2 regions of the Halanaerobium sp. genome follow, and region 1 is predicted to be linked to the other one. Evidence: riboswitches for the same ligand, from Rfam matches in the RefSeq annotation. Region 1 holds a riboswitch; the other holds the start of a gene.
The links. Region 1 has a riboswitch for fluoride ahead of CI949_RS10770 (cation:proton antiporter). Riboswitches for the same ligand answer to the same signal wherever they lie in the genome.
Positions count from the first base shown of each region.

Region 2: another riboswitch for fluoride. It lies ahead of crcB (fluoride efflux transporter CrcB); the one in region 1 lies ahead of CI949_RS10770 (cation:proton antiporter).

Region 1 covers NZ_QBLR01000096.1:901-11,793, reverse strand. Annotated here, with positions in the region: gene CI949_RS10785 (molybdenum ABC transporter permease) at 1-245, shown strand, start outside; gene CI949_RS10780 (alpha amylase N-terminal ig-like domain-containing protein) at 393-2,717, shown strand; gene CI949_RS10775 (alanine--glyoxylate aminotransferase family protein) at 2,869-4,005, shown strand; fluoride riboswitch at 3,997-4,067, shown strand; gene CI949_RS10770 (cation:proton antiporter) at 4,187-5,377, shown strand; gene CI949_RS10765 (permease) at 5,499-5,975, shown strand; gene CI949_RS10760 (permease) at 6,028-6,573, shown strand; gene nuoE (NADH-quinone oxidoreductase subunit NuoE) at 6,809-7,240, shown strand; gene CI949_RS10750 (NADH-quinone oxidoreductase subunit F) at 7,299-8,531, shown strand; gene CI949_RS10745 (NADH-dependent [FeFe] hydrogenase, group A6) at 8,524-10,236, shown strand; gene carA (glutamine-hydrolyzing carbamoyl-phosphate synthase small subunit) at 10,561-10,893, shown strand, end outside.
Region 2 covers NZ_QBLR01000277.1:252-4,554, reverse strand. Annotated here, with positions in the region: gene CI949_RS17295 (alanine--glyoxylate aminotransferase family protein) at 58-1,194, shown strand; fluoride riboswitch at 1,186-1,253, shown strand; gene crcB (fluoride efflux transporter CrcB) at 1,351-1,725, shown strand; gene CI949_RS17285 (DUF190 domain-containing protein) at 1,760-2,095, shown strand; gene CI949_RS17280 (NAD(P)H-dependent oxidoreductase subunit E) at 2,270-2,779, shown strand; partial or broken gene nuoF (NADH-quinone oxidoreductase subunit NuoF) at 2,772-4,303, shown strand, end outside.

The DNA of each region.
Region 1 (10,893 bases):
TATATTTACCTCTAAGCCGGCGGGGGTTTACTACTGCCTTAATTATTTCAATCTTAAGAGCAGCCGGAGAATTTGGGGCAACAATTATTTTTGCAGGTAATATGAGTGGAAAAACTCAAACTTTAACTACTGCAATTTATAGTTTAAGCCAGACCAACCTTTCACAGGCAATCGCACTGGCAGTGATTATGCTGAGTGCTTTTTTGCTGCCTTTATTTTTAATGGAATTTAAGATTAAAAAGTGATTTAACCCGATCTGTTAATTTGATTATTTGGAATTTCTTGACTTTTGACCGCTGATTATATAAAATAATAACAGTATTCAAAATTTTTATGATATTATTTTTTTAATTTTGTGCAATCGTTTGCGCATTGAAACAAGGAGGGCCAAGATGAATAAAAAATTTAGAAAGTATTTATTTAAAAATTTAATTTTAGCTATTATTCTGATGCTTCTGCTTAGTTTTTCAACAACTGTACTGGCAGAACAGGTTAAATTTTCTTTTAATCCAGAAGAAGTTGATTTTGAGGGGGAAGTGAATGCAGTATATCTTGCTGGTTCATTTAATGACTGGCAGCCAGCTGCTGAAAAGATGAAAGGGCCGGATGCAGATGGTAATTATATTTTAGAATATAATCTGCGCCCGGGTGAGCATCAGTACAAATTTGTCATCAATGGTGAACACTGGTTTCATGATCCAACTAATGAGCTGACAACAGCTGATGGACACGGAGGAAAAAACTCAATCATTAATATTGGTGAAAAAGACTTAGAAGAAGCTCAGGTCGGTGATGGTGAGATTAATAAAGAATTTGTTTTACATAATCCCGAAAATAGAGTGTATTTAAATAAATTTAATGAGGATAAAGTTGAGATCAGGCTGGAAACCAGAAAAAATGATGTAGAAACTGTAGCTTTAATGACCAAAATTGGTACTGAGAGAAACCAAAAACAGATGAGTCATTACAGTGCAGATAATAAAATTGATTACTGGACAGTTTCGCTCAACAATTTGGATGAAGCTCTGGAGTATACTTTTTTAATTAAAGATGCTGATTCCGAGCTGCTTTATCATCAAAATGGCAGCGGGTTTAATAACTTAAAATATTTTTTCTATGATCCTTCTGAAGTAGAGAGCTTTAAAACTCCAAAATGGGTGCAGGATGCTGTTTTTTATCAAATTTTCCCTGATAGATTTTATAATGGAAATCCAGCTAATGATCCAGAATTAATTGAAACCTATAAAAGCAACGAACAAAGATATAAAAATATAGTTCCAGAATGGTATCAGGGAATTAAAGAGAGTGAGAGTCATCAGCTTAACCCAGATAATTTTACTGATTTAGATCCATCAATTCACCCTAAATCAGGCTGGCATGTTTTCTATGGTGGTGACCTGCAGGGAGTTGAGCAGAAATTTAATTATTTAAAAGAGCTCGGCATTAATGCAATTTATTTTAATCCAGTTTTCGAAGCAACTGCAAATCACCGCTACAATACAGCTGATTATGGAAAAATAGATGATAATCTGGCAGTAAAGGGAGATTTTGAAGCTTCTGAAGCTTATTTTGAGAAGTTTATAAAAAACGCACATCAAAATGGAATTAAAATTGTACTGGATGCAGTTTTTAACCACAGTGGTTTTGAGTTTTTTGCCTTTGAGGATGTGGTAGAAAACGGAAAAGACTCAGAATATAGTGACTGGTTTTATATTGAAGATTATCCAGTGACCACATTATATGAGCAGCGCACTGAAAACATAGAGCCAAATTATCAAGGCTGGGCAGGCTATGGAAATCATCCGGTTCTGAATTTAGATAATCCCGAAGTAAAAGATTATATTTATAAAATTACAGAAAAATGGATGGATCCTAATGGTGATGGAGATCCCAGTGATGGAATTGACGGCTGGAGGCTTGATGTTGCAAATGACGTTAAAGCCAGACACCCGGAATTCTGGCAGGAGTGGAGAAATTTTGTTAAAGAAATAAATCCAGCTGCCTATATAACAGGTGAAATTTGGAATAATGCTGCTCAGTATCTGCAGGGTGATGAATTTGATGCTGTTATGAATTACCGCTTTAGAGAGGCAGTCCTTGCATTTATCGCTGAAGAAAGAATAGATGCTCAGGATTTTATTAATAGAATTAATGAACCAAATTTAGATTATCCAACTCAGGCTGTTTTCAGTCTTCAGAATTTAATTGACAGTCATGATACGGAAAGATTTTTATACAGCTCTGGGGGTAATAAAGAAAAGCTTAAAATGGCTGCAGCTCTCCAGTTTACCTATCCAGGGGCTCCAATGGTCTATTACGGAACTGAAGTTGGCTTAAGTGGCGCTTCAGACCCGGATACACGCCGTACAATGCTCTGGGAAGAAAGACCAAATGGAAATAGTCCTGATCAGGAGCTATATCAATATTACAGCAAATTAGCCAAAATACGAAAAGAAAATAAGGTTTTACGAACAGCAGGAGTCCAATTTGAAGCTGTAGATAGTGAACCAAAAGTCGTGATTGTAAAACGAGAAGATGAAAATGGTAAAATATATACAGTTTTAAATACATCCCAAACAGCTAAAGAGATAAATTTAAAGCTTAAAAATGAAGTGCGGGCTATAGATTTACTGTCTGGAAAAGAACATCAATCTGATTCAGAAGAGTTAAGACTAAAATTAGAAGGTTATTCTACTGAAATCCTAAAAATTAATTAATAGTTCAAAAAAAGAGGCTGTACTGTTTATTTAACGATAATCACTTTAAATCACAAAATTAAGTGCAGTCTCTTTCAACAATTAGCTTGACAATCTCCTATAAAAAGTTATAAAATCTATATTAGACCGTAAAATTGTGGGAGTGATTTTTGTGAGTGATTTATTAATAATGACACCCGGCCCAACTGAGGTCAGCGAAGAGGTTAGACGGGCAATGAGCCGCAAAATTACCAACCCAGATCTTGATCCTGAATTTTTTGATTTTTACCTTGATGTCAGCTCAAAACTGCAGCAGGTATTGAAGACAAAAAATGATGTGATTATTATGAGTGGGGAGGGAATTTTAGGTCTTGAATCTGCCTGTGCTTCTTTAATTGAACCAGGGGATAGGGTTCTGGTCCTGGATAATGGAATCTTTGGCAGAGGTTTTGCAGATTTTGCTGATCTTTATGGTGCAGATGTTACAAGGTGGGAATTCCCATATAAGCAAGAGATTGATATAGATAAATTAGAAGCAAAGTTGGCAGAAGAAAATGATTTTAAATTTGCTACCTTTGTTCACTGTGAAACTCCTACTGGGGTAATAAATAATGCAGAAGAAATTACTAATTTATTAAATAAAAATAATATTTTATCAGTTGTAGATTCTGTTTCTGCAATTGGTGGTGTACCTATTGAAGTTGATGAATGGGGGATTGATATTATACTTGGTGGTTCTCAAAAATGTTTATCGGTACCACCAGGACTTACATTTATGAGCGTTAGTGATGCAGCCTGGGAAGCAGTTAATAATCGTGAAACAGCTGTTAGAGGTTATTATACCAATCTTCAACTCTGGCAGAACTGGTATGAGGAAAAATATTTCCCCTATACTCAGGCAATTAGTGATATTTATGCTCTGGATGCTGCTTTAAATAAATGGCTGGCAGATAAAGAAGTTTTTCAGCGCCACAGTAAAATTGCCGGTGCAGTAAGAAGTGCTATAAAAGAATCCAATCTAAGTTTATATGCAGAAAATGGTTATTCTGACACAGTAACAGCGATAGAAATACCTGAGGGGATAAGCTATCAGGAATTAAATCAGCTGATGACAGAAAGTCATAATGTAATGATTGCAGCTTCACTGGGAGAATTCGAAGATAAATTAATTCGGATTGGTCATATGGGAGAAAATTGTTATGAAGACAAACTTTATCGAACTTTAAAAGCATTTGATCATAGTTTAAGAGAGCTTGGCTTTGATCTAAATGTAGAACTACATAAAATTTTTGTAAATGAAATGAATTAAGGGGATGGAGCACCCCCTTTAACCACTGTTAGATGATGACAGTTGATGGCTCCTATCTAGTTAGGGATTTCCCTATCTGGATGGGAGCCTTTTTTTATTTCTTATTCGTTGGTACCAGGTACAAAACGGCCGTTTTGTACCTGGTACAGGAGAAAAAATTCACAATCAAGGAGAGATTACTTTGGCTTTAAGTTTAGCATTAATTATTCTATTTGCTTTATTATTTGGGAGATTTTTTGATCGCTTAAAACTTCCTGCTTTACTGGGAATGCTTTTAATTGGTATTTTACTGGGGCCTTATGGTTTTGATTTAATCAGTCAGGATATCTTAAATATTTCTTCAGATTTGAGGATGATTGCCTTAATAGTGATTTTGATTAGAGCTGGTCTGGGGATAGAAAAAGAAACACTAAAAAAAGTAGGAGTACCTGCAGTTAAGTTGAGTTTCATTCCTGGTTTAATGGAAGGTGCAGCAGTAATAATAGCTGCTGTTTATCTGCTCAATTTCGAGTTCATTGAAGCAGGAATTCTGGCTTTTATCATTGCTGCAGTTTCACCAGCAGTAGTGGTTCCTCAGATGTTGTCCTTAATCGAACAGGGGAAGGGGGCAGCCAAAGGAGTTCCAACACTTGTTTTGACAGGTGCTTCGGTTGATGATGTAGTTGCAATTACTATATTTTCAGCCTTTTTAAGTATTTATGGCGGGCAGCAGATTAATATTTATAGACAGATATTAAATGTACCTTTAGCCATATTTTTAGGAATAATTTTGGGCACAGTAATCGCCTTATTTTTAATCTATATTTTTAAAAAATATCATATTCGTGATACTAAAAAAGCACTTTTGATTTTAAGTTTTGGTATTTTAATGAACTCCCTGGAACATTTTTTAGAAGGAATTATTCCGATTGCTACTCTGCTTGGAATAATGGTAATTGGGTTTGTGATTCAGGAGCGTTATTCAGTTTTAGGGAAAAGACTTTCTTCTAAATTCAATAAAATCTGGGTTTTTGCAGAACTAATGTTATTTGTTTTAATAGGAGCTGAAGTTAATATTCAGCTTGCATTTGAATCAGGACTTTTAGGTTTAATCATCATTGCAGTTGGTCTTACTGCCAGATCGGTCGGTGTTTTAATTTCTCTGATGGGGACAGAACTTAATTTAAAAGAGCGGGGTTTTTGTGTGCTTGCCTATACACCAAAAGCAACAGTTCAGGCGGCAATTGGTGCAATTCCGCTGGCTGCTGGAGTAGCTTCTGGAGAATTAATTTTAGCACTGGCTGTATTATCGATTGTGGTAACAGCACCTCTGGGCGCTGCAGCTATTAAAACTGCGGGTAGACACTGGTTGAGTGGTAATCCTAATACTTAATTAAATTTAAAAAATAAAGTTGCAGATTTGTGATTTGCCTCACTGACTGTTTTTGAACATTTGATTATAATAATTTTATAAGATAAAATATTGTTAATAGGTGTCAGCAGGAGGTTAAATTATGATAGCAGCAGTGATTAATATATCTGCTTTAGTTTTAGTTCTATTTTCATTGATTAAAGATAAAGAAAAATCAAAACAGGCGTTAAAAATTGCAGTTTCAAAAGGATTAGGCCTGGCTCCTCAGCTTATTTCTTTGGTTGCAGTAATTGGTATTATTTTTTCATTTTTACCGCCGGAGTTAATTAAAGAATTTTTAGGAGGAGATTTTTCTTTGATACAGGTTGGGGGAGCAGCATTATTTGGAGCAGTTATGATGATTCCAAGTCTGATAGCCTTACCTTTAGCAGGCTCTTTAATTGATGCAGGGGCATCTTATACACCGGTAGCAGCTTTTATTACTACTTTAACGATGGTTGGTTTTGTGACAATACCAGTTGAATTAAAAGAATTAGGTAAAAAGATAACAATTTATCGGAATGGACTGGCTTTAATTTTTGCAGTGATAATTGCTTTTATGATTGGGGTGTTTATTTAATGGCAGCAGCAAATAATTTAGAGAATCAAAACAAAAAAATAAACAGGAAAAAATGGCGGCTGAAAAAAAACAACAAAAATTTAATCAAAATATTAAAAAGACAATTAAGACTATAATTTTCTGGGGAATAGTACTGGCAGCTTTTAGATATATATTTCCAGATCGCTTTCCCGCAGCTATTTCGATGTCGTCCCGCTATTTAAAAGAGATGATTTTTGTTTTTCCAGCTGTTTTAGTAATCATGGGGCTCGCTGATCGCTGGGTACCAACGTCAATGGTAGAGAAATATCTGGGGCATAATTCCTCATTTCAGGGTAAATTTTTAGCAGTATTTTTAGGAACACTACCAACAGGACCAATGTATGTCGCTTTTCCAATTGCTGCAGAACTTCTGCGAAAAAAAGCAAGTCTCTCCAATGTGATAATTTTTTTAGGGGTTTGGGCTTCACTAAAAGTACCTCAACTGGGAGTAGAAATTCAATTTGTAGGTCTTAAATTTTCAATTCTGCGGTTTATATTTACACTTATTTCAATCTTTATAATTGGTCTTTTGATGGAAAAGATCATAGATACTTCTGAATTTACTGGAGCTGAATGATAAATATTAGCTTGAATAAGAGTCAGGATAAATTTCCTGACTTTTTTATATCAAGAACTTAGTATAAATTCAATATTTTTATATTTACTCTAGTTATTAACATTTGATTAAAATAGTCGAGGTGTGATATTATTAACTTAGGATAAATATAAGGTTTTCTCGCCCTCAAAAGACTGAAAATTCACAAAAATATAGCCAAATTAGTTAAAATTATCACAAAAGGAGTTGGTTTCCTGTGTCTAAAGCCAGATCATTATTTTATCAGGACAGTTTATTAGAAAAGTTACACGAAGTTCAAAGTACCTATGGTTATATTCCAGAAACTGTAATTAAAGAACTGGCAGAAAAGTATCAGCTGCCGAGAGCAAATATCTATGGTGTTATTTCATTTTACTCAATGTTTTATACTGAACCAACGGGAAAATATATAATTAGAATTTGTGACAGCATATCCTGCCATCTTAATCAGTCAGAATCTGTTTTGAAAGCAGTAAAATCATATCTAAATTTGGAAAGTCATCAGACCACAAAAGATAAAAAGTTTACACTTGAAGTCGTTGAATGCCTGGGCCACTGTGGAGAAGGACCTGTAATGATGGTGAATAATAAAATTTACACAAAAATAGATGGAAATAAGGCTCTTGAAATTTTAGGTGGCTGTATCTAATTTAAATATTTTGTTTGGATAAGTGTTCAAAATAAGCATCTCTGAAAGGAGAGAGATTATGGTTTCTGAAAAATTATATCTTAAAGGAGATAAATTACTCAATATCCTGGATTATGATTTTAAATCAATAAAAAATGCTCTTCGAATGGGACGGAAAGAGACTATTCAAAAAATCAAAGATTCTGAACTTAAGGGCCGGGGTGGTGCAGCTTTTCCGACAGGACTCAAATGGCAGTTGGCTTCTGAGGTTGAAGGAGAAGAAAAATTTCTTGTCTGTAATGCAGATGAGGGTGAGCCGGGTACTTTTAAAGATAGATATTTATTAGAAGAGAGACCGCTTAAAGTTTTAGAAGGAATTATGCTTGCAGCTTTTGCTATCGGTGCAGATAAGGCCTATATCTATATCCGGGGTGAATATACAAGAGCAATTGAAGTCTTTACTGAAATAATTGCAGCTGCCAGGAAAAACAAAATTTTAGATAGTAAGATATTTGATAGTAATTTCAAATTAGAGATAAAGCTGGTCAGGGGAGCTGGGGCCTATGTATGTGGTGATGAAACTTCATTATTGAATTCTATTGAGGGAAAAAGAGGACGCTCCCGGATCAAACCGCCTTATCCAATTCAGGAAGGCCTGTTTAGTCAGCCAACAGTTGTCAATAATGTAGAAAGTTTATGCTGTGCTGCAGAAGTCTTAAATCCTGATTCTGAAGAATTTGCAAATCTAGGAATTGAAGGCAGCCGCGGCACAAAACTGCTGTGTTTAAGTGGAGATCTAAATAAACCTGGTTTGTATGAGGTTGAATTTGGGAAAATTACTCTCCAGGAAATTATTTATGATTTAGCCGGAGGTATTAAAGCGGGAGAAAATTTAAAGTTTGTTATACCTGGTGGGATTTCAACCGCCCTAATTACAGCAAAAGATTTAGACTTTCCCTATAGTTATCAGGCTTTTGAAAAGAGGGGGAGCAGTCTTGGCTCAGGTGCAGTAATTGCAGTCAGTAAAAAACATGATCTCTTAGATTTGATGTTAAATGTGTCTAGATTTTATATGGATGAAACCTGTGGTACCTGTTTTCCCTGTCGTGAAGGGAATAGGCAGATCAATAAAATATTAAAAGAATTTAAAAATAGTGGGCAGAAAATCGATGCCGAATTGATTTCCGATATTGGTAATACAATCAGGCTGGCAGCCCGCTGTGGCTTGGGTCAGTCCTCACTTAACTTTATTAGCTCAGTTATCGAAAACTATGGACAAGAGTTAAAGATTGGAGGTAAGATTTATGCTTAAGGCAGTAATTGATGGAATTGAGATGGAGCTAAAAGAAAAGATGAGTATTTTAGATGCAGCAAAGAAAGCTAAGATAAATATACCAACCCTCTGTTATGAAGAAGGGCTTTCAATTTATGGTGGCTGCAGATTATGTGTAGTTGAGATTGAGGGAGAAGAGCTGCTTAAGCCTGCCTGTGCAACTGATATTCAGGCTGGTATGGAAATTAAGACTCATTCTAAAAAAGTAAGGAACTTGAGAAAAAATTTATTTGAATTAATAATTGCGACTCATAATATTGACTGTCAGCTTAATTGTTTAACCTGCAGTCGGGCCAATAATTGTGAACTAAAAAATATTGCTGAAGATATTGGAGTATCTAAGATGAGGCTGGATCCAATTAAAAGAGGAGAAGGTATTGATAATTCTAGCTATTCAATTATTAGAGAACCTGAAAAATGTATCAGCTGTAACCGCTGTATAAGAAAATGTGAAGAAGTTCAGGGAATAGGAATTTTCACTACAGCAAATAGGGGCCCGGAAACAGTTGTTACAACTTTTAAAAATAGAGGAATGGGTAATGTAGAATGTACTAACTGTGGTCAGTGTATACTTTCCTGTCCTACAGGTGCCTTACATGAGCTTTATCAGAAAGATATTGTTTTAGACATTCTAAGTGATCAGACAAAACATGTAGTGGTACAGACAGCTCCGGCAGTTAGGGTAGCAATTTCGGAACCTTTTTCCAATCAGGCGGGAGATATTTCTACCGGCCAGCTGGTCACAGCTTTGAAAAGACTAGGTTTTGATGCAGTTTTCGATACTAATTTTACTGCTGATTTAACTATTATGGAGGAGGGAACAGAGTTAATTGAAAGAATAAATAGTGGTGGTAAACTGCCTTTGTTTACCTCCTGCAGTCCGGGGTGGATTAAATTTATCGAGCATTTCTACCCTGAATATTTAGATAATCTTTCATCTGCTAAATCACCGCAGCAGATGTTTGGAGCTTTAGCAAAAACTTATTATGCTAAAGAAGCTGGAATAGATCCGGAAGACATTGTTGTTGTTTCAGTAATGCCCTGTACAGCTAAAAAATTTGAAGCTAAAAGAGACGAGATGGCTGGAGATGTGGATTATGTTTTGACAACCAGAGAACTGGCTGCAATGATCAAATCAGCTGGAATTGATTTTCTTAACCTGGAAGAAAGTGAGTATGATGAACTGCTGGGAGTTTCCTCCGGAGCAGCAGATATTTTCGGTACTACAGGTGGAGTTATGGAGGCAGCTCTTAGAACAGCAACTGAATTAATTACGGGGCAGGAGTTAGAAAATATAGATTTTGATAGTGTAAGGGGGTTAGAGGGAATAAAAAAAGCTGAAGTAGAGATTGGAGAACTGAAATTAAAAGCCGCAGTTGCTCATGGTCTTGGTAATGCACGCAGAGTAATGGAAATGATTAAAGAGGGCGAAGAATTTGATTTTGTAGAATTTATGGCCTGTCCTGGTGGCTGTATGGGTGGAGGAGGTCAGCCAATTTCCTGTGCTGATAATGTATTAGAAAAGAGACAGCAGGCAATTTATAGAATAGATAAGGAGAAAAAGCTGCGCAAATCTCATGAAAATCCCTATATTAAAAAGCTTTACGACAATTATTTAGAAAAGCCAGGCAGTGAAAAAGCTCATAGGCTGCTGCATACTAAATATAAGGCCAGGAAAATTTAATGTATCCATGGATATTTGTTGACAGTTTTTAAATTTAATGTTAAACTAAATCACAATAATAACAAAATAGCTTATCCTTTTAAATCAGTCCAGAGAGGCTGGCAAAGGTAGAAATGTAAGTTGAGAAATTCTGGGATGACTCCAGAAATTTAGCCTTACTATGTCAATTTTAACCTTCAAACCATACTTTCTGGGGAGAAGGTTTTATTTTTATCAATAAACTTTAGTAAATTACTTAAAAAACAACTTAAAGTAGTAAAGTAGTAAATTATACTGTTGGAATTAAGCTAATGTTTTTAGCAAACAAAAAGTGGAGGTAGTTAAATGAAAAAAGCAAAACTTGTTCTAGAAGAAGGGAGTATTTTTACAGGTGAACTTTTTGGTGCGGAAAAAGAAAGTGCAGGCGAAATAGTTTTCAATACCAGCATGACTGGTTACCAGGAGATTCTTACTGATCCCTCTTATAAGGGAGAAATTGTCTGTATGACCTATCCTTTAATAGGAAATTATGGCATTAATGAAGATGACTTTGAGTCATTTAAATCTCATGTCAATGGATTTATCGTTAAAGAGTTTGCTGAAGAACCAGAAAACTGGCGTTTAAAGAAGAAACTGGAAAGATATTTAAAAGAAAATGGAATTACAGCAATTAATGGT
Region 2 (4,303 bases), on a different contig from region 1:
CTCCCATAAAAAGTTATAAAATCTATATTAGACCGTAAAATTGTGGGAGTGATTTTTGTGAGTGATTTATTAATTATGACACCCGGTCCTACTGAGGTCAGTGAAGAAGTTAGGCGCGCAATGAGTCAAAAAATTACCAATCCCGATCTTGATCCTGATTTTTTTGATTTTTACCTTGATGTTAGTTCTAAATTACAGCAGGTAATAAAAACCAAAAATGATGTGATTATTATGAGTGGGGAGGGAATTTTAGGACTTGAATCTGCCTGTGCTTCCTTAATTGAACCGGGAGATAAGGTTTTAGTTTTAGATAATGGAATCTTTGGTAGAGGATTTGCAGATTTTGCTGATTTATATGGAGCTGAGGTTACTAAATGGGAATTTCCATATAATGAAGAAATTGATACCAATGAATTGGCTGAAAAGTTGGCGGCTGAAAATGATTTTAAATTTGCAACCTTTGTTCACTGTGAAACTCCTACTGGAATTATAAATAATATTGGTGAAATTACTAAATTATTAAATGAACATAATATTTTATCTATTGTTGATTCAGTTTCTGCGATTGGTGGAGTTCCAATTGAAGTTGATGAATGGGGAATTGACATTATTTTGGGAGGTTCGCAAAAGTGCCTATCAGTGCCTCCGGGGCTCACTTTTATGAGTGTTAGTGATGCTGCCTGGGATGCAGTAAATAATAGAGAAACTCCAGTTAGAGGTTATTATACCAATTTGCAGCTCTGGCAGAACTGGTATGAAGAAAAATATTTTCCTTATACTCAGGCAATAAGTGATATTTATGCTTTGAATGCAGCCTTAGATAAATGGTTAGAGGATCAAGAAATTTTTGCAAGACACAATAAAATTGCAGAGGCAGTTAGAAAAGCTATTGCTGAATCAAATCTTAATTTATTTGCTGAAAATGGTCATTCTGATACAGTTACAGCTATAGAAATTCCTGATTCAATAAATTATCAGGAGCTAAATCAGCTGATGACAGAAAGTCATAATGTTATGATTGCAGGTTCATTAGGAGAGTTTGAAGATAAATTGATCCGGATTGGACATATGGGAGAAAATTGTTATGAAGAGAAGTTATATAGAACTTTAAAAGCCTTTGATCACAGTTTAAGAGAACTTGGTTTTAATTTAAATATTGAATTACATAAAGTTTTTATAAATAAAATGGACTAAGGGGATGGAGCTCCCCTTTAATTACTGTTGATTTAACAGATGATGGCTCCTATCTTATAGGGATAACTCTATTAAGATAGGAGCTTTTTTATTTGTAAGGTTATTAAAAACTAAAATTTAAATTTTTAAAAAAATATAAGAATAGGGTGATAAGTTTTGTTTAATATCCTTTATATTGGTTTAGGAGGTTTTTTTGGTGCTATAGGAAGATACAGTATCTCAAAATGGATTGCAAACAAATATAGCAGTATTTTTCCATATGGTACTTTAGCCGTTAATTTAGTAGGTTCATTTTTGCTCGGGTTTTTGATTACATATTTTTTAGATAAAAGCACATTGAATCCTCTATACAGGACAGCTATAACAACTGGTTTTTTAGGTGCTTTAACCACCTTTTCTACTTTTGGTTTTGAAACTATAATGTTGTTTGAAGATGAAAGGTATTTTTTTGCTTTAGTTAATATCTTCTCAAATTTATTTTTGGGTCTTATTTTAGTATTTTTAGGAATTAAACTGGCTAAACTTATTTAGCTTTAAAATTCATTTATAAAGAAAGGGGATAATGATGCAGATAAACGGTAAGGGAAAAATTCTTCGTATTTATATTGGCGAAACTGACAAGTGGGCTAAAAAACCTCTATATCATGAATTGATCAAAATGTTCAAAGAAAATGATATGGCTGGAGCAACAGTTTTTAGAGGTATTGAAGGTTTTGGTTTAAATAGTCGTATTAAATCTTCTCATATTTTACAGCTTTCAGAAGATTTGCCGCTCGTAATTGAAACAATTGATACAGAAGAAAAGATAGAGAATATATTACCCAAAGTTAAAGAAATGGTCAAAGAGGGACTAGTTACAATTGAAAATGTGGAAGTGATAAAATATGAAGCAGAAAAATAAATATTGAATAGATATTAATATTATTGACATAATTTCTTGATTTATTTCCAAAATAATATTTTTAAAATTCAAAATAATATGTTAAAATATATTTAGACATAAATATATTTAAATCGACATAAAAAGATATTTTTATACAAATAAAAGTTACATAATTCACAAAGGAGGAGTATTATGTCTTTAAATTTAAAAGAATCACATGAATATGAAGCCGAACTAAAAAATAAATTAAAAAAATATTCGGGTCATAATTATGAATTAATTGAGGTTTTGCATGAAGCTCAAGAGTTAATAGGTTATTTACCAAAAGAAGCTCAAAAAATCATTGCTGATCATTTAAATTTGGCACCTGGACGGGTAAATAGTGTAGTCTCATTTTATAATCATTTTTCAGAATATTCTAAAGGTGAGTTTCAAGTTTCTCTTTGTAAAGGTACTGCCTGTTATGTTAAAGGTTCTCAAGATATTATTAAAAAAATTGAAGACAAATATGGGATTAAATCAGGTCAGACAACAGAAGATGGTAAAGTGTCATTAAATGTTGTCCGATGTTTAGGTGCTTGTGGGCTTTCTCCAGTAATGACTGTAAATGGTAAAGCATATGGATTACTTAACCCAGAAAAAGCAGTAAAAATTATTGAAAATTATTTAAATGGTAAAATAAAGGAGGAAGGAAATGCTTAAAATAGAAGAATTAGAAGAAATCCAAAAGGGCTTATTTGATAAATATTCTGGTATAAAAAAAGATAGAATAATTATTGGTATGGGTACCTGTGGAATTGCAGCTGGGGCAGAGGAAATACTTAAAACAGCACAAAAAGAAATAAAAAAATTAAATTTAAAAGATATAGAAATTTCTATAACTGGTTGTTTGGGTATTTGTGCTGAAGAGCCAATTATGGAAATTCGAACTAATAATGAGCGATATATATATGGTAATTTAAACCCAGAAAAAACTAGAGAAATTTTAAAAACACATTTAGGGGAAAGAAATATCATAAATCGTTGGCTAATTGATCAAAATAGTGATTTTTTTAGCAAACAAAAAAGAATTGTACTCAAAAATTGTGGAAATATTAATCCAGAAAATATTGAAGAGGCAATTGCAAATCATGGTTATCTTGGACTTGCTAAAGCTTTAAAAAGTTTTAGTCCAAATGAAGTAATAGAAATTATTAAGAATGCAAAATTGAGAGGTAGAGGTGGTGCAGGTTTTTCAACTGGATTAAAATGGGAACTTGCAGCTAACAATAGTACTCAGGAAAAATATTTGATTTGTAATGCTGATGAAGGTGATCCAGGTGCTTTTATGGATAGAAGTATCTTAGAAGGTGATCCCCACAGACTTTTGGAGGGAATGGCATTAGCAGCTTATGCCATTGGAGCTTCGAGAGGATATATTTATTGTCGGGCAGAATATCCATTGGCAATTAAAAGATTAAAAAAAGCAATTAAATCAGCAGAAGGAATGGGGTTACTTGGAGAAAATATTTTAGATAGTGGCTTTGATTTTAGAGTTAATATTAGATTAGGGGCAGGTGCCTTTGTTTGTGGAGAAGAAACTGCACTGATTGCCTCTATTGAAGGAAAAAGAGGAGAACCGCGTTCTAAACCACCATTCCCAAGTGAATCGGGTTTATTTGAAAAAGCAACAGTTATTAACAATGTTGAGACTTTAGCTAATGTTCCTGAAATAATACGTAAAGGCAGTGAATGGTTTAAAAAAATTGGAACAGAAGCAAGCCCAGGTACTAAAGTTTTTGCTCTAGCTGGAAAAATAAAAAAGAATGGTTTGGTAGAAGTTCCAATGGGAACTACTCCAGGTGAAATAATATTTGATATTTGTGGTGGACTTGAGAATGATGCAGAATTCAAAGCAGCCCAAACAGGTGGACCTTCTGGTGGATGTATTCCAATAGAACATTTGAATGTTCCAATTGATTACGATTCACTTAAAGAGTTAGGAACAATAATGGGATCTGGAGGTTTAATAGTAATGGACACTCAGACCTGTATGGTTGATTTAGCAAAATATTTTATTGATTTCTGTAAAGACGAATCATGTGGTCAGTGTACATCCTGTAGAATTGGGACAACAAGAATGCTTGAAGTTCTAGAAAAAATCAGTGAAGGCCGTGGTGAAAAGCAGGATTTAGATTTACTTATAGAAATGGGAGAAGTAGTCAAAGACTCTTCTTTCTGTGGTTT